Regions from separate parts of the Lysinibacillus sp. NPDC097162 genome, predicted to be linked through region 2. Evidence: predicted binding sites of a transcription regulator. Region 2 holds the regulator's gene; each other region holds the start of a gene.
What was found. Region 2 encodes LexA, which represses DNA repair genes until DNA is damaged. Its sites were predicted from a motif close to CGAACATATGTTCG; they were not measured.

Region 1 (6,147 bases), on a different contig from region 2:
TAACAAACGGCGCCACAGCGACGGTTACGGCTTACGTGTATGCCCGCGGAAAGCGAAGGGGAATTTACGCTTTAGAATTACAATGCATAGAATGGCACAGGAACTCCAGCTATGCAATATCCTCCTAGGCACTGCTAGTAGAACATTAATATATATATTTCCTAAGTAAAAACCCACGTAGACTCCTGCGGGAACGCACAGAGCGTAAGACGTAACAAACGGCGCCACAGCGACGGTTACGGCTTACGTGTGTGCCCGCGGAAAGCGAAGTGGGTTTTTACGCTTTAGGAAGAGTCACATGAATAGAGCATTTTTTGTGACAGCTCCTACTAACCCTAACAAGTAGATATTTTATTAATACTCAAGTGACCCTTCTCCTTAAAATGGTGGATGGTACGGAGCATCGTGGCTAAGTTGTTTACGCTCACCCATATAATGTTTATAAAGCATTGAAGCATTAACAAATTGTTTACTAATCGAAGCATATTTAATAGGCAGCTCAATTTCCATATCATTTTTCAATGTAATAATACATCCTTCACTACTCGGCGAAATATTGGAAATAGCATGGAGTCCAATCCAAATATTGTGTATAGAGTTTGGTGAATAGGTCGGTAAAAAAATGCAAGGAAAGCCATAATCATATGCGACGACTATAGGGAGCTTATGTTGATTACCAAAAAAACGTTTTGCAGAATGTTTTGCAGCTTCATAGGTCGTGCCTAATGAGATGCAAGATTTGCGTAAAACATGCAAAGGTTTGCGTGTCACAATAAGCTCATTATGCTTGTCAATAACTCGAGTGAAAATTTTAGATTCATGCTGAATCGGTTCCAATAAATAAGTATTAAAAGACATTAAATAACCATTCACATAATTTGATGACATATGTAAAAGCCTCCTTTTAATAGTGATTATTTGTAGTGTAAATGACAAAAATGCATTCTGAAAATATAGATATAAACCGAAATTATATAGATAATTGATGCTTTTCCCTAAGGAATTTGCTCGAAATTCCGCTATAATTCTAATAAATAATAGATGATTTTTATTTGTTTAGCGTTGCATTTTAATCTAAATTTTCTTATAATTTAGAAAAGGATCGAGGTGAGATCGTTGGATAAATATTATTCGTACACAGATTTTCTAAAAGCCGTAGGTCAGTCAAAAAAAGTTGATGAGGCAGAGAAATTATTGAACGAGATTTATTTAGATTTATTTTTAAATCATATCCAGCGTATGCATCGTGAAGAAAAGCTAATGGTTCTGATAGATAGAACACTCGATGAACGAGATAAAAAAGCTTTTCACTTATACGCAACTGAACTAGAGGCTTTACACAAAGTAGCAAGTGAATAATATGATAAGACCGCTCTCCAATAACAGGAGAGCGGATTTTTTTGTTTATCTACAAATAGATGTTATCAGCACTATTATGTTTAATGAAAAATTGTAAAATCTTTTATTTTTCTAGAATTCTATGATTAAAGAAAGGGTATATATCTAATCATAGGTATAAAGGATAGAAGTTTGTTGTTTCTGAAAGAGTGTCACATCTAAGAGGAACCTCAAATGCTACATCAACATACACGTACCGAAATTGAAAATGAAGAAAAATAACAAACATTCGTTCGTTAAATGTTCGATATTTTAATACTGCTATGCTAAAATAAATGTACAAATTGGAAGGAAAGGACGGGGACATGCGTGCAAACATTTGATTTACAGGCGCCTTATCAGCCTAATGGTGATCAGCCACAGGCGATTGCAGAATTAGTGGAGGGTGTACGTGAAGGGAAACGACATCAAACATTACTTGGTGCAACGGGGACGGGCAAAACTTTTACGATTTCCAATGTCATTCAGCAAGTAAAAAAACCAACACTGATTATGGCCCACAATAAAACACTTGCGGGTCAATTATATAGTGAGTTCAAAGAGTTCTTCCCAAATAATGCGGTTGAATACTTTGTAAGTTATTATGACTACTTTCAACCGGAAGCGTATGTTCCGCAAACAGATACGTATATCGAAAAAGATTCAAGCATTAATGATGAGATTGATAAACTCCGTCACTCAGCCACTTCTTCACTTTTCGAACGTGATGATGTCATTATTATTGCGTCCGTATCCTGTATATACGGTTTAGGTTCTCCGGAAGAATATCGAGAATTAGTTGTATCAATTCGCACAGGGATGGAAATTGAGCGCAATCAATTACTTCGAAAATTAGTCGACGTGCAATATGAACGCAATGATATTAGTTTTACACGTGGGACGTTCCGTGTGCGAGGAGACGTTGTGGAAATTTTCCCAGCATCTCGTGATGAACATTGCGTCCGTATTGAATTTTTCGGAGATGAGATTGACCGAATTAGAGAGGTAGATGCTTTAACTGGAGAAATATTGGCAGATCGAGACCATGTAGCAATTTTCCCAGCATCCCACTTCGTTACACGTGAAGAAAAAATGCTTAAAGCAATTGACAATATTGAACAAGAATTAGAACAACGCCTTGAGCTATTGAGAGCAGAAGATAAGCTATTGGAGGCACAGCGCTTAGAGCAGCGTACACGCTATGATTTGGAAATGATGCGTGAAATGGGCTTTTGCTCAGGTATTGAAAACTATTCACGCCATTTAACATTACGTGAAGCTGGGGCAACACCATATACGTTACTTGATTACTTCCCAGAGGACTTTCTACTCGTCGTCGACGAAAGCCATGTGACATTACCACAAGTAAGAGGTATGTATAATGGGGACCAAGCGCGCAAAGGGGTACTAGTAGAGCATGGTTTCCGTTTACCTTCTGCACTAGACAATCGTCCATTGCGTTTTGAGGAATTTGAACGACATATTCATCAAGCAATTTATGTATCAGCAACGCCTGGTCCATATGAAATTGAACATACTCCAGAAATGGTAGAACAAATTATACGTCCAACAGGATTACTAGATCCGTTAATTGAAGTTCGTCCAATTGAAGGGCAAATTGATAATTTAATTGATGAAATTCATGATCGTATTGCGCGAAATGAGCGTGTACTCGTAACAACATTGACGAAAAAAATGTCAGAAGATTTATCTGCATATTTGAAGGAAATGGGCTTAAAAGTGGAATACTTACATTCAGAGATTAAGACATTAGAACGTATTGAGATTATTCGCGAACTTCGTAAAGGTACATATGATGTACTTATCGGCATTAACTTATTGCGTGAAGGCTTAGATATTCCTGAAGTATCACTAGTAGCGATTTTAGATGCAGATAAGGAAGGCTTTTTACGTTCGGAGCGTTCTCTTATTCAAACAATTGGCCGTGCGGCACGTAATGCAAATGGGCATGTCATTATGTACGCGGATAATATGACAGATTCTATGAAAAAGGCAATTGAGGAAACAAAACGCCGCCGTACAATTCAAATGGCTTACAACGAGGAACATGGCATTACACCGAAAACGATTGTCAAAAAGATTCCGGATGTTATTCGTGCGACACAGGTGGCAGAGGAAGAGGAGTCTTATGTAACAAAGGCAACGAAAGGCAAAAAATTGACGAAAGCAGAAAGAGAGAAATTACTTGCTACTCTTGAAGTTGAGATGAAGGAAGCGGCAAAAGCACTTGACTTCGAACGTGCAGCTGAGCTTCGCGATACAATATTTGAATTGAAAGCAGAAGGGTGATTGGCTTGTGAAAAATACAGAAATTGTCGTGCAAGGCGCACGAGCACATAATTTAAAAAATATAAATGTCACAATTCCACGTGATCAATTAGTCGTGTTAACAGGTTTATCTGGATCTGGGAAATCGTCATTAGCGTTTGATACGATTTACGCTGAAGGGCAACGTCGCTATGTCGAATCTTTATCGGCATATGCGCGCCAATTTCTTGGCCAAATGGATAAACCGGATGTAGATGCAATAGAGGGGCTATCGCCTGCTATTTCAATCGACCAAAAAACGACGAGCCGAAATCCACGCTCAACAGTCGGAACAGTTACGGAAATCTATGATTATTTGCGTTTACTATTTGCCCGTATCGGCAAGCCCATTTGTCCAAATCACGGTATTGAGATTACGTCTCAAACGATTGAGCAAATGGTCGATCGTCTGCTCGTCTATCCAGAGCGTACGAAAATGCAATTACTTGCACCAATGATTTCAGGGCGTAAAGGGACACATGTAAAATTACTTGAGGATTTGAAAAAGCAAGGCTTTGTCCGTGTACGAATTGATGGAGAATTACGCGATTTAGACGATGCTATTGATCTAGATAAAAATAAAAAACATTCGATAGAAGTTGTTGTCGATCGTGTAGTTGTAAAAGAAGGAATTGCAGCTCGTCTTAGTGATTCGTTAGAAACAGCCCTTCGATTAGCAGAGGGACGTGTGCTTGTCGATGTAATGGAGCATGAAGAATTATTATTTAGCGAACATCATGCCTGCCCATTATGTGGATTTTCAATTGGAGAGTTAGAGCCTAGGATGTTTTCTTTTAACAGTCCATTTGGGGCGTGCACAAGCTGTGACGGTTTAGGAACGACACAAGAGGTTGATCTTGAGCTTATCGTGCCAGATTGGGATCGTTCATTATTAGAGCACGCTATTGCACCATGGGAGCCTACTAGCTCTCAATATTATCCACAGCTATTAAAGGCTGTATGCGACCATTACGATATTCCAATGGATGTACCTGTCAAAGATTTACCTAAAGAAAAGATGGATAAGGTTTTATTTGGCTCAGGTAAAGATAAAATTCACTTCCATTATGAAAATGAATTTGGCAATGTGCGAGATCAGATGATTGAATTCGAAGGTGTCGTTCGTAATGTAGAGCGTCGTTTTAAGGAAACAACTTCCGATTATGTACGAGAACAAATGGAGAAATATATGGCTCAGCAAGCTTGCCCATCATGTAAAGGCTACCGACTAAAGCCCGAAACATTAGCTGTGAAAATTGCAGATCAGCATATTGGACAAGTAACAGAGTATTCGATTCAGGATGCAGATACGTTTTTCAAAGAACTAGATTTATCTGAAAAGGATATGCAAATCGCAAAACTCGTATTGCGTGAAATAGAAGAACGTCTCGGCTTCTTAGTCAATGTTGGATTAGATTATTTAACATTAAATCGTGCTGCGGGAACACTTTCAGGCGGGGAGGCTCAGCGTATCCGTCTGGCAACACAAATTGGCTCTCGTTTAACAGGAGTGCTCTATATTTTGGATGAGCCATCTATCGGCCTACATCAGCGAGATAATGACCGTCTCATTAGTACGCTACAAAATATGCGTGATATCGGAAATACGTTAATTGTAGTAGAGCATGATGAAGATACAATGCTAGCAGCGGATTATCTTATTGATGTTGGACCAGGTGCAGGAGTACATGGTGGACAAATTGTTGCAGCAGGTACACCACAGGAAGTAATGGATAATCCTAAGTCATTAACAGGACAATATTTAAGCGGCAAGAAATTCATACCGCTACCAATTGAGCGTCGTAAACCAGATGGTCGTAAACTATCTATTTTAGGTGCAAAAGAAAATAACCTACAAAACGTCAAAGTAGACGTACCATTAGGTCTATTTGTAGCGGTGACAGGTGTTTCTGGCTCAGGTAAATCAACTCTCATCAATGAGATTTTATATAAATCTTTAGCGCAAAAGCTCAACCGTTCAAAGGTGAAGCCAGGTGCACATAAAGAAGTAACAGGATTGGATGAGTTAGAAAAAGTTATTGATATTGATCAATCACCAATCGGCAGAACGCCACGCTCAAATCCGGCAACATATACAGGAGTATTTGATGATATTCGCGATGTTTTTGCAACAACAAATGAGGCAAAAGTACGCGGCTATAAAAAAGGGCGGTTTAGCTTTAATGTTAAAGGTGGTCGTTGTGAAGCTTGTCGTGGCGACGGTATTATTAAAATTGAAATGCATTTCCTGCCAGATGTTTATGTGCCGTGTGAAGTTTGTCATGGTAAACGTTATAATCGCGAAACACTTGAAGTGAAATATAAAGATAAAAGTATTGCGGATATTTTAGATATGACAATTGAAAATGCTGTGGTGTTCTTTGAAAACATTCCTAAAATTCAACGTAAATTACAAACGATTGTTGATGTAGGGTTAGGTTA
Region 2 (6,147 bases):
TTGGGCCATCTTCCCCTACAGCGATTGAGTCATGTGTGAATACATATGTTACAGGAAGACCCATTAATGCAGAAAGACGAACAGCTGGACGTACGTAATCTGAGAATACGAAGAATGTACCACCAAAGACGTTTAGACCACCGTGAAGAGCCATACCGTTCATTGCTGCGCCCATTGCAAATTCACGCACACCGAACCAAATATTGCGACCAGCATAATCGTCTGCTGAGAAATCGCCTGCGCCTTTCATCGTCGTTTTGTTCGAGCCTGCAAGGTCAGCTGAACCACCAAAGAATGATGGAGTTTTCTTCGCAATCGCATTAATAGCATCACCTGAAGAAGAACGTGTTGCTACAGATTTACCTGCTTCATATACTGGCAATTCTGCTGCAAAATCTTCTGGTAACTTACCATTCATAGCATTTTCGAATTGAGTTGCTAATTCAGGGAACTCAGCTTTGTATGCTTCAAATTTCGTATTCCAAGCCGCTTCTGATTGTGCACCTTGCACTTCAGCAGCTGCATTGAACGTATCATATACTTCAGCAGGAATTTGGAATGGTTCATGCGCCCATTCGTATGCTGCTTTTGTTAATACAACTTCATCAGTACCTAGTGGAGCACCGTGAGAATCAGATTTACCTGACTTGTTTGGAGAACCGAAACCAATTACTGTTTTCACTTCAATAAGTGTTGGCTTGCCAGTAGATTTTTTCGCTTCCTCGATTGCTTTGTTAACAGCTTCTACTTCTGTGCCATCAGCAACTTTTAAATAGTTCCAGCCATATGACTCAAAGCGTTTTTGTACGTTTTCAGAGAATGATTTTTCTAAATCACCATCTAATGAAATATCGTTTGAATCGTATAATACGATTAATTTTTCAAGTTTTAAGTGACCAGCTAATGAAATCGCTTCAGCTGCAACACCTTCCATTAAATCGCCATCGCCGCAAAGTGCAAATGTATAGTGATCGACAATATCATGTCCTGGTTTATTATAAGTAGCAGCTAAATGACTCTCTGCCATTGCCATACCAACTGACATGGCAATACCTTGTCCAAGAGGACCTGTAGTTGCCTCTACTCCAACAGTATGACCGTATTCTGGATGTCCTGGAGTTAATGAATCCCATTGACGGAAGTTTTGAATTTCTTCCATTGGAAGGCCGTAACCTCCAAGGTGAAGTAGGCTATATAAAAGCATAGAGCCGTGACCTGCTGAAAGTACGAAACGATCGCGGTTATACCACTTTGGATTAGCCGGATTGTGGCGAAGTTGTTTTGTCCAAAGCGTATAAGCCATTGGCGCTGCCCCCATCGGTAAGCCTGGGTGACCTGAATTTGCTTTTTCAATTGCATCAATTGACAATGTTCGGATAGCATTAATCGCTAGTTGATCCGCATGTTGAGTCATTATGTTGTGACATCCTTTCTCGTCCTATATATTGTTCTACTACAGTTTAGTCAACATTGTCCTAGAAAACAATGCTTTTGTTATACTATTTGAGATTTATGTCATACTTTATCATCATTTTGTAACTTGCCATTTAAAATGTAAGAATTGAATGATGAATATTATCCAGATATAACAATAGAATATCCAAATGTTCTAGTACTGGATTAAATGTGACATATTAATTTAAAAATTTATTTTTTTTCGCTTGTTTTACCTTCTCAGGTGTAACGTCATTACCTTCTTCATCGACAACTTTAACATTTTCAATCGTATCGCGCATTGACGCTCTAAATGTATCTAAATATTCTTTGCGAAGAGAAGTACGCTCTTTCGCTTCTTCCTCTGTTAAGTTGCCCGCTTTTGCTTTTGCTGCTAATTCATTAATTCGATTAATTTTTTCTTTTGATAACATTGTTACACACCTTTCAATACCTTTATCACTTCAGTATGCAAAGTATAGCATGGTTTCCCTTAAAATGCAGTTATACCAACCCTTAAAAACACTTCTTAGCCATAATTTACATGACTTCCAGATGTTAGTCGTGTATAACTAATTATACAAGGAAAAAATTTATACTTTATTGGAGGAAATAAGGTGAACATCACAACACAACGATTACATATCCGAAAATTTGAAGAACAAGATTTGCAAGCTGTTTATAGTTATATGTCTGATAAATCGGTGATGCACTATATGCCAGAAGGTGTTTTAACTGTAGAACAGGTACAAAAATTTATAACAGATAATAGCGGTGAGCAAGCACAACATTTTGCTATTGTTTTACATGATCAGCAACAAGTCATTGGTCATCTAGTTTTCCATCCCTACTTTGGCGAACATACATATGAAATTGGATGGGTGTTGAATCCTGCATATTATCGTCAAGGTTATGCTTCAGAAGCAGCGCACGCCCTATTGGATTACGGGTTTACGAAAATGAAGCTTCATAGAATTATCGCTACATGCCAGCCTGAAAATATTGCCTCCTACCGAGTGATGGAAAAAATCGGTATGCAACGTGAAGGATTTTTTAAAAAATGCATACCATATGGTGACGGTTGGTGGGATGAATACTATTACGCTATTTTGCAAGAGGAATGGGTAGCTTTAACATGAAATTAATCTTGCCCTCCTACCTAGTTGGACAGTTTACATCAGGAGTGTTTTTAAACATGAAAAAAGATTAGCAGGGCAAATTAATTGCCCGCTAACCTTTCTTGATGTTCTTGATAACGCCTATGTACGGTTGCCTTACTTACATCGAAGCCAAGACCTCTTAGTGTCGTAGCAATTTCCTCATAGGTAAAGCCCCGATTTCGTAGCTTCACAATTTCTTCTATAGGCACTTCCTTACGCTCCTGACCATTTGGATTGCCACGATTGGAAAGGTTATGTTCAGGACGATAGCCATTTTCTACTGCACGGCGCATACCACGACGAATTTTCGCATTATGGATTTTACGTTGATATTCCTCAACAATAGCTAAAATTTCGAGCAACATCGTATCCATCTCATTCAATTGTACAGGCCCTGCATCACGCATAGAAAAAACATCTGTTTCCGTTTTTTGCAATAAATGAAGTACAGCCATTCGTGCATTACCACGCCCTAAACGCGTTTCATCTTGCACAAATAATGCGTGTATCTCTTTTTCTTTAATATAATCGAGCATTTCAAGTAATCCTTCGCGTTCAACATCATACCCACTATGCTTATCCAAAAAAACATTTTTCACATCGTAGTTTTGTTCCTTAGCATAACGAAGTAATTCTTCTTGTTGACGCTCCAATGAAGAACTTTGTGTCTCTTTTTCGGTGCTCACACGGCAGTAAATTACAGCCGTTCTTTGTTTATTCATCATCTTTCACTTCTCGCAATTTCAATTGAATTGGTGGGTGTCTGATTGTCACCCACTACTGGTATAACGAGTGATTTTCCAGCAACTATTTTTACGCTATGTAATTCGTTCTCGGCTTTCACAAGTTTTATCCAGTCGTCCATACCCATTTTACCACGGTATTGCTCAGCTAACGACCATAAGCTATCGCCATGTTCGATATAAATTTCAGTGTAAGTAATGTCTCCAGGATCAGTTATAACAAGATAACCTGCAAATAGTAAAAATGCGCCTAATAAAATTGAAATATGTGTATTTTTTTTAAACCAATTCATTCATCATATCCCCTTTTAAGAATGTTTGTTCGGAATGTATGTTCTTATGATAAAGCGAACAGACGTTTTTGTCAAACACTTTTTCGAACCTATGTTTGCATAAGTGTTCGCATTCTGCTATACTATCTAGTAAGAAGATAGTAAGAAGAATGATATAAAAAAAGAGGTGAGCAATCATGAAAAAAGTTTCGAAAAGACAAGAGGATATACTAGCGTTTATCAAAGAAGAAGTACGTGCAAAAGGGTATCCGCCATCTGTACGTGAGATTGGGGAAGCAGTTGGACTTGCTTCAAGCTCAACGGTTCATGGACATTTAGCTCGTTTAGAGCAAAAAGGCTTTATTCGACGAGACCCTACTAAGCCACGTGCCATTGAAATTTTAGAGCCAGAAGATTCAATTCAAAAGCAAAGCGTCATCCATGTACCGCTTGTTGGTAAGGTAACAGCTGGATCACCGATTACTGCCATCGAAAATATCGACGAATATTTCCCATTACCTGATATTTACGGTACAAGTGAAGATCAACTATTTATGTTAGAAATCATGGGTGAATCGATGATCGAGGCGGGTATTTTTGATGGCGATTTAGTCATCGTGAAGCAAAAAGCAACAGCAGATAACGGTGATATTGTCGTTGCAATGACAGAAGAAGATGAAGCAACAGTTAAACGCTTCTTCAAAGAAAAAAATCATTTCCGCTTACAGCCAGAAAACGCTACAATGGAACCGATTATTGTAGACCAAGTTTCAATTTTAGGACAAGTAGTCGGCTTATATCGCCGTGTACACTAATGCATTCTCATACTTAGCAAACAAAAAAGAGAAGCACTCATGCTTCTCTTTTATATTTTAAGCTCTCCTCAGTAAAGGCTGTAAAAAGCTTCTGTGCAGCTAAATCCCCTACAACTGCTTGTTCTTCTGGGTGCCACTGCACTGCTAAACAAAACGGATAGTCTTCGTGCACGAACGCTTCAACTAGACCATCACTCGATTTCGCTGCAACGATTAGCTTCTCTGCTAATACATTTACAGCTTGATGGTGAAATGAATTCACAGCAATTTTTTCTTCCTCGATAATTGATTTTAACAACGTATCTGGCGTAATTTGTACATAATGTGTAGCAACACCCCGAGCCGCTTGTTGTGTATGCTTTAACAGCTTACTACTATGATATTCGCTATCAATATCTTGGTATAAAGTTCCACCTAACGCAACATTAAGTATTTGCATGCCACGGCAAATCCCCAAAATTGGCATTTTTCTTGTAAAAGCCGCATGAATTAAGGCAAGTTCCACCTTATCTCGTTCTGGATGTATTTGTCCTAGCTTCGGTAGAGGCTCCGCTCCAAATTCAAATGGATGCACATCATGACCACCAGATAATAATAAACCGTCCGTCAACGATAAAATTTGTGCTACATCTTCCTCTACCCCTAGTGGAATAATAAGTGGAATGCCACCAGCCTCAATGACACTTTTACTATAGGCTACATTCAATCTTGACGATAAATCGTCCTCTGCAAATGCTGTAATACCAATAATCGGTTTCATCCATATACCCCCTTACCATAATCCTACATACCAATCAATTATGACATCCCCATAGAAATACACGATAATTGCAGCTAAAGCAATGGAAGGTCCAAAAGGAATCGGCGTTTTTCGACCTTGTTGCCGTACTTTGAGCACGATTATCCCGACAATCATACCAATTACCGCCGCTACAAATAATGTCAATAATGTATTTATTGTACCAAGTACAAGTCCAAGTAAAAAGAATAATTTAATATCGCCACCGCCCATACCGCCACGTGATACAACAGCAATACCATATAATATGCCAAAGCCAACGACGGCACCTACGATACTATCCCACCAAGGCGTTAATGGCGAAAACACTCGCCCAATTGCTAATAAAGGTAAAAAAAACAAAAGCACTTTATCAGGAATAAGCATATACGCAAAATCCGATACGACAAGGATTACTAATAATGAAATCAATAGTATCGCTACGATAAACTCTTCACTAAAGCCCAATTGCCAATATGAAAAGGCGAATAATACGCCTGTTAACAACTCCATTAGTGGATAAATCCACGAAATTTTTTGTCCACAGCTACGACATTTACCTGCTAAAAAAACATAGGACAAAACGGGCACTAAATCAATTGCCGTTAATTGTCTTTGACAGCTCGTACAGTGAGAGGGTGGCTTAACAATCGACTCCTTTAACGGCACACGTAAGCCTACAACATTAAAAAACGATCCAAAAACTAGCCCAAATACAAATACTAGTATTGTATAAGCCATTTCCATTTTTATTGCCTCCTAAACTAACATAGCGCCCATACTTTGGAGTATGCGCGCCTTTACATCATTGTTCTCCCTCATAATAGAAGGTTGTTACCTGAACAGTAGCTTTAATGGATGAATCTGCATCCTCCTCGAATACGGCCTCTTCCCCAGTTAATGTAATATCTAATGTGTCGATTTTCATCACACGTTCAATTTTTT
Region 3 (6,147 bases), 170 kb from region 2:
CAAAGAAAATGATTCAACAGGCTGCTGTCCAAATTGGCGAGTATTTAGCGACTAATGTCGATCCTAAAAATGAACAAGAGCGAGTGCTGTCGGATTTATGGGGCGTTGCCTCTGATGATGAAAAACATGCATTGGCGAATTGTGTCGTAAAACTTGTGCAAAATAAACATGTGCAATAAAAAAAGAGGAGAGCTAATCTCCTCTTTTTTCTATTAAAAATCGATAATATTGCGGAAAAGGGAACGTATGTAAGTCTATTTCCAATACTACCAAAAAAAATTAGTAAGAAATTAAAAATAACGCTATAATTCCATGTATTCTAACTTTCCATTACATAAAAAATCAGCTATGATGGAACTTATAAAAGATTTTTTACGTTAACTAATAGGAAGGGAACGAGTGTGTTTGAGCGATTGGTACTTTGAATATGAAATTCAGGTGAATCGCCCTGGATTATTAGGAGATATTGCTTCACTTTTAGGGATGCTTCGAGTCAATATTATATCAATTAATGGTGTCGATGAAGATCGACGTGGTATGTTAGTGCATACAGACAATGATGAAGCAATTGAGCGTTTTCGTACAATTGTTTCGACAATGGAACATATCCACGTTACTAAATTTCGACAACCTAAACTCCGTGATCGTTTAGCTATCAGGCATGGTCATTATATTCCACGAGATGCAGACGAAAAAAATACCTTCCGCTTTGTACGAGATGAACTAGGTATTTTAGTGGACTTTATGGCAGAACTCTTTAAAAAAGAAGGTCATAAGCTCATTGGAATACGTGGGATGCCTCGGGTTGGTAAAACAGAATCTATTGTTGCGGCAAGTGTTTGTGCCAATAAAAAATGGATTTTCTTATCGTCTACAATGATTAAGCAAACTATTCGTAATAAGCTCGCCGGCGATGAATTCAGTGACAATAATATTTTTATATTGGACGGTATTGTTACAAGGCGTTCCGAGGACGAGCGACATTTGCAATTAGTACGTGAAATGATGAATATGCCTTCTATTAAAGTAGTAGAGCATCCTGATATGTTTGTTCAGCATTCTGAATATAAGATTGAGGATTTTGATTATATCATTGAACTACGTCATCACCCTGATGAAGAAATTACTTATGAAATAATGGAAAAAAATCATATGATGTCCGAATCCGATTCATTTGGAGGATTTAATTTTTAATTTGATATTAAAGTAGGTGTTATTAGTGGCAGAATTAGGTACTCGACTGAAAGAGGCGAGACTGTCTAAAGGCTACAGCTTAGACGATTTACAAGAAATAACGAAAATTCAAAAACGTTATTTAGTAGGGATTGAAGAAGGCAATTATTCAATTATGCCAGGTTCGTTTTATGTACGAGCATTCATTAAACAATATGCTGAGGCTGTTGGGTTAAATCCAGAGGAAATTTTAGAAACGTATAAAAACGAATTGCCAGGCACAAAGAACGACCAAGTTAGCCAATCGATGACTCAAACTTCAACTAGAAGAAAAGTTTCAAAAAGCCCTTCAAATAAAATGATGGAGGCTATGCCAAAAGTCATTGTTGCTTTATTTATTATCGTTATTATTGTTGCAATTTGGGTTCTTTTACAATCAAAAAGTAAAACTGGAACAAATGAATATGATGATACGACGCCAGTGGTGGAGTACGATAAAAAACCAAAACCAATTGATAGTGAAAAAGACAAAGCGGAAGAAGATAAAAAGGCTCAAGCTAATAAAGATAAAGATTCGACAGATGAAACAAAAGATGAAACACCAGATGAAAGTAAAACTGAAGAAGATGTTAAGCAAGCGATTTCAGCAGGCACAATCGAAGCAGATGGCGCTACAACTTCTTACACGTTAACAGGTGCTGAAACATTTAAAATACGCATTGAAGTATCAGGTCCTACATTTATTGGTATTCGCGACCAACAGCAACAAGAATTACTAGCAGATACGCGTGTTTATAACGCAGGTGAAGTTGTTGAGTTTGATGCAACAGCGCAAAACTATGCTCGTATTCGTTTAGGCAATTCAACTCAAGCTAAGGTTTATATTAATGACGAACTTTTAACGTACGCACAGCAAATCGTAACGCAAAATATTGTCGTCAATTTCAATAAAGAACAGTAGTCATCCTAATGATGACTACTTTCTTTCATCATGAAAGGTGTTAGAAAAATGAACATTCCAAATAAAATTACCATTTCACGTATCTTACTTATTCCGTTCTTTGTAATTGTTATGATGTTTGATTTCGGCTGGGGAACAATGAACTTATTTAGTGCAGAAATGCCAGTCCATCATTTTGTAGGAGCTCTTATTTTTATTATTGCATCAACGACGGATTGGGTAGATGGTTACTATGCGAGAAAGTATGATCTTGTAACGACGTTTGGTAAATTTTTAGATCCTTTAGCGGATAAATTACTTGTCTCTGCAGCGTTTATTTTAATGGTAGAGCTTGGTATGGCACCGGCTTGGGTGATTATTGTTATTATTAGCCGTGAATTTGCGGTAACTGGTTTACGTTTAATTCTTGCAGGTGGTGGAGAAGTCGTAGCGGCGAATCAGCTTGGTAAGATTAAAACATGGGCACAAATTGTAGCTATTGCAGCTGCTCTTTTACACAATACAATTTTTGTGATTTTCGGTATCCCATTTGATACAATAATGCTATATATAGCATTGTTCTTTACACTATGGTCTGGATGGGATTATTTCTATCTAAATCGACGTGTATTACTTGAGTCTAAATAAGAAAGGTCTTGTGAATCATGAATGCTGAAATCCTTGCAGTTGGCTCAGAGTTATTACTTGGACAGATTTCAAATACAAATGCAAAGTTTATTTCTAATCAGCTTTCTGAGTTAGGAATTAATGTGTTTTATCATACCGTTGTTGGCGATAATTCAAAACGGTTAGAGGAAGCAATAAGCATAGCGGAATCGCGCGCTGATCTTATCATTTTTTCAGGTGGTTTAGGCCCTACAAAGGATGATTTAACGAAGGAAACAATTGCTCGTCATCTTGGGCTAGATCTTGTAATCGATCAAGTTGCATTGTCATACATTGAGCAATTTTTTGCTAAACGAGGCATCTCAATGACGGAAAATAACCGCAAGCAGGCGCTTGTATTAGCAGGTAGCGAGGTGCTAGCTAATCATCATGGTATGGCACCAGGGATGATTTTGACAAAGGATAAGCGTACCTATATTTTACTTCCTGGACCTCCAAAAGAACTGGAGCCGATGTTCCAATTTGAAGCGAAGCCAAAGCTTGGTACAATGCTAAATGATGGCGGAGTCATAGTGTCTCATGTAATGCGCTTTTATGGCATTGGAGAAGCTGAGTTAGAAGTGCGTGTACAAGATATTTTAGATACACAAACAAATCCGACAGTTGCACCACTAGCTGCTGATGGAGAAGTAACTTTACGTGTAACAGCAAAGGCGCAATCAGAGCAGGAAGCCCAACAGCTTATTGCTGACAAAGTGGCGGAGATTCGTGCTATTGTAGGAGACTTCCAATATGGCATAAATGATGATTCACTTGCCTCGAAAACGGTAGAAATGTTGCAAGATAATAAATTAACGATTTCTGCAGCAGAAAGCTTAACAGCAGGTTTATTTCAATCAGAGCTAGCAGAGATTCCAGGCGTAGGCAATATTCTTATAGGAGGCGTAGTGACCTATACAGAAGATGCCAAGGTAAAGCAGCTAGGTATTGACCAACAATTATTAGATACTTATGGTATCGTCAGCAGTGAATGTGCTGCAGCAATGGCTAGTGCAGTGCGTGAAAAATTTGGTACGAATATTGGTATTGGGTTAACGGGAGCGGCTGGTCCTACTGCACATGACCATCAGCCAGTTGGAACGGTATGGATTGGAATTGCTATAGGCGACGAAGAGCCAATAACATATTTACTGCATTTATCAGGTATGCGCAATACAAATCGTTTACGTGCGGTTAAATTTACATTTCATTATTTAATGCAACAATTAGAAGAACGAGGATATATGAAACGATTTTAATTTGCTAATTGGTTTAGTAGGGTAGAACCCTAGCTGAAGCAATGCATAGGCTCGAAAAAAATTGGGCGCAATTACGACTGGAGTGTAATTGCTAATAGTTGAAAATGGGAATTTGGATAGGAAAAACTTATCCAAATTTTTATTTTGGATTAAAATCGAATAAATGTTCGCTTTTTTCTTGCGTGTTCTCAAAAAAACAAGTATAGTAGAGATAGACAATAACAGTGAACAGTTTTGAAGGAGGAAAAATAATGAGTGATCGTAAAGCAGCCTTAGAACAGGCGTTAAAACAAATTGAGAAGAATTTCGGTAAAGGCTCTATCATGAAGCTAGGCGAAAAAACAGATTTAGAAATTGCTACATCTTCTAGTGGTTCACTAGCACTTGATGCCGCCTTAGGTATAGGTGGATACCCACGTGGACGTATTATTGAAGTATATGGTCCAGAATCATCAGGTAAAACAACAGTTGCACTACATGCCATTGCGGAAGTACAAGCAAAGGGTGGACAAGCAGCATTTATTGACGCTGAGCATGCGTTAGATCCGATTTACGCTCAAAAATTAGGCGTAAATATCGATGAACTTTTATTATCACAACCAGATACTGGTGAGCAAGCGCTTGAAATTGCAGAAGCGTTAGTGCGTAGTGGCGCTATTGATATTATCGTTATTGACTCTGTTGCAGCGCTAGTACCGAAAGCTGAAATTGAAGGCGATATGGGTGACTCTCACGTTGGTTTACAAGCTCGTTTAATGTCTCAGGCATTACGTAAGCTTTCAGGCGCTATCAATAAATCAAAAACTATCGCTATTTTCATTAACCAAATTCGTGAAAAAATTGGTGTTATGTTCGGTAATCCAGAAACGACACCTGGTGGTCGTGCGCTTAAGTTCTACAGCTCAGTACGTTTAGAAGTTCGTCGTGCAGAAGCAATCAAACAAGGTAATGATATTATGGGTAACCGTACGAAAATTAAAATTGTAAAAAACAAAGTGGCACCACCATTCCGTACAGCTGAGGTTGATATTATGTACGGTGAAGGGATCTCAAAAGAGGGCGAAACAGTCGATTTAGGTGTAGAATTAGACATCGTTCAAAAAAGTGGATCTTGGTACGCTTATGGCGATGAGCGTCTAGGCCAAGGACGTGAAAACGCAAAACAATATTTAAAAGAAAATCCTGCTGTTTTAGAAGAAATTGCAAATAAAATTCGTTCTTCTTACGGAATTGCCGCAACACAGTATACAATTGCTGCACATGATGACGAGGAAATGGATGAAGAGCTAATGCTTCTTCTTGAAGATGAAAAAAAATAAATATTGTTCTCACTTCTAAAGGAATGAGAATGCTTAAGATGCGACAAAATGCATCAAGAAGTTCATTCTAGTACATTTTAATAAGTTGGTTAGAGCACACGTCGGCGACTTCTGCTGTAACGCATAGTACGTAAGACGAACAATCTACGCTAGTGAGGGTTGAGGCTTACAGAAGTGCTGTGCAGAAAGCGTGCGCCTACAAAGGAAATCAATCAACATAGCAATTCGCTTCACTCTAAATCGTTCTTACTCATAAGAAGTAAGAACGATTTTTTTGTTAGTTTAATAGAATGTAGCGATACTGGAATTGATAGATAGCTAACGTAAATTATAGATATAGTTATGAGTGCAATAGGGTATAAAATTTTTGATTGGACAGCTGACAAAGAGACGATATGTTCATTTGTCAAAGAAAGTTAAAATAATTGTATTAAGATGACGGTAATTGTGGTAATAATTGTATTGTAACCATCATCCTAATAAAAAGATTATTCATCGAAGAAGGCATTTTATCTAGCTCAAAAGTAACAGTTAATATATCCATCTAATGGATATGACTTACTTTTTTTGTTGCAGATAGGCGAACAGATGCCCGTCTATCCTTGACAGAGCCTGAGGCTAGCTATACAATTAAATATGTATAATTTCTGAATTATGACTTTAAAATAGGCAGTACATTTTTTGTATGCGCCGACTGAACCTGTATTACCCAAATAGCAAGAGGAGGTGTTCATATGGATGGAATTACTATCATCTCCGCTTTGCTTGGACTCATCGTTGGTGCCGCTGT

Region 1: a site for LexA is predicted at 1,621-1,634, ahead of uvrB (excinuclease ABC subunit UvrB). Genes of this name have one in related genera too.
Region 3: a site for LexA is predicted at 4,195-4,208, ahead of recA (recombinase RecA). Genes of this name have one in related genera too.

What each region holds. Positions count from the first base shown of each region.
Region 1 is NZ_JBIWDT010000005.1:219,568-225,714, reverse strand. It holds gene ACIQXW_RS19360 (competence protein ComK) at 379-888, opposite strand; gene ACIQXW_RS19355 (IDEAL domain-containing protein) at 1,117-1,359, shown strand; gene uvrB (excinuclease ABC subunit UvrB) at 1,708-3,687, shown strand; gene uvrA (excinuclease ABC subunit UvrA) at 3,695-6,147, shown strand, end outside.
Region 2 is NZ_JBIWDT010000001.1:433,540-439,686, reverse strand. It holds gene tkt (transketolase) at 1-1,414, opposite strand, end outside; gene ACIQXW_RS02045 (DUF896 domain-containing protein) at 1,635-1,868, opposite strand; gene ACIQXW_RS02040 (GNAT family N-acetyltransferase) at 2,052-2,573, shown strand; gene ACIQXW_RS02035 (YneB family resolvase-like protein) at 2,654-3,319, opposite strand; gene yneA (cell division suppressor protein YneA) at 3,316-3,630, opposite strand; gene lexA (transcriptional repressor LexA) at 3,807-4,424, shown strand; gene ACIQXW_RS02020 (gamma-glutamyl-gamma-aminobutyrate hydrolase family protein) at 4,462-5,184, opposite strand; gene ACIQXW_RS02015 (prepilin peptidase) at 5,197-5,949, opposite strand; gene ACIQXW_RS02010 (potassium transporter) at 6,008-6,147, opposite strand, start outside.
Region 3 is NZ_JBIWDT010000001.1:262,513-268,659, forward strand. It holds gene ACIQXW_RS01250 (DUF3243 domain-containing protein) at 1-179, shown strand, start outside; gene ACIQXW_RS01255 (DUF3388 domain-containing protein) at 406-1,194, shown strand; gene ACIQXW_RS01260 (helix-turn-helix domain-containing protein) at 1,211-2,134, shown strand; gene pgsA (CDP-diacylglycerol--glycerol-3-phosphate 3-phosphatidyltransferase) at 2,183-2,761, shown strand; gene ACIQXW_RS01270 (competence/damage-inducible protein A) at 2,779-4,038, shown strand; gene recA (recombinase RecA) at 4,290-5,357, shown strand; gene rny (ribonuclease Y) at 6,092-6,147, shown strand, end outside.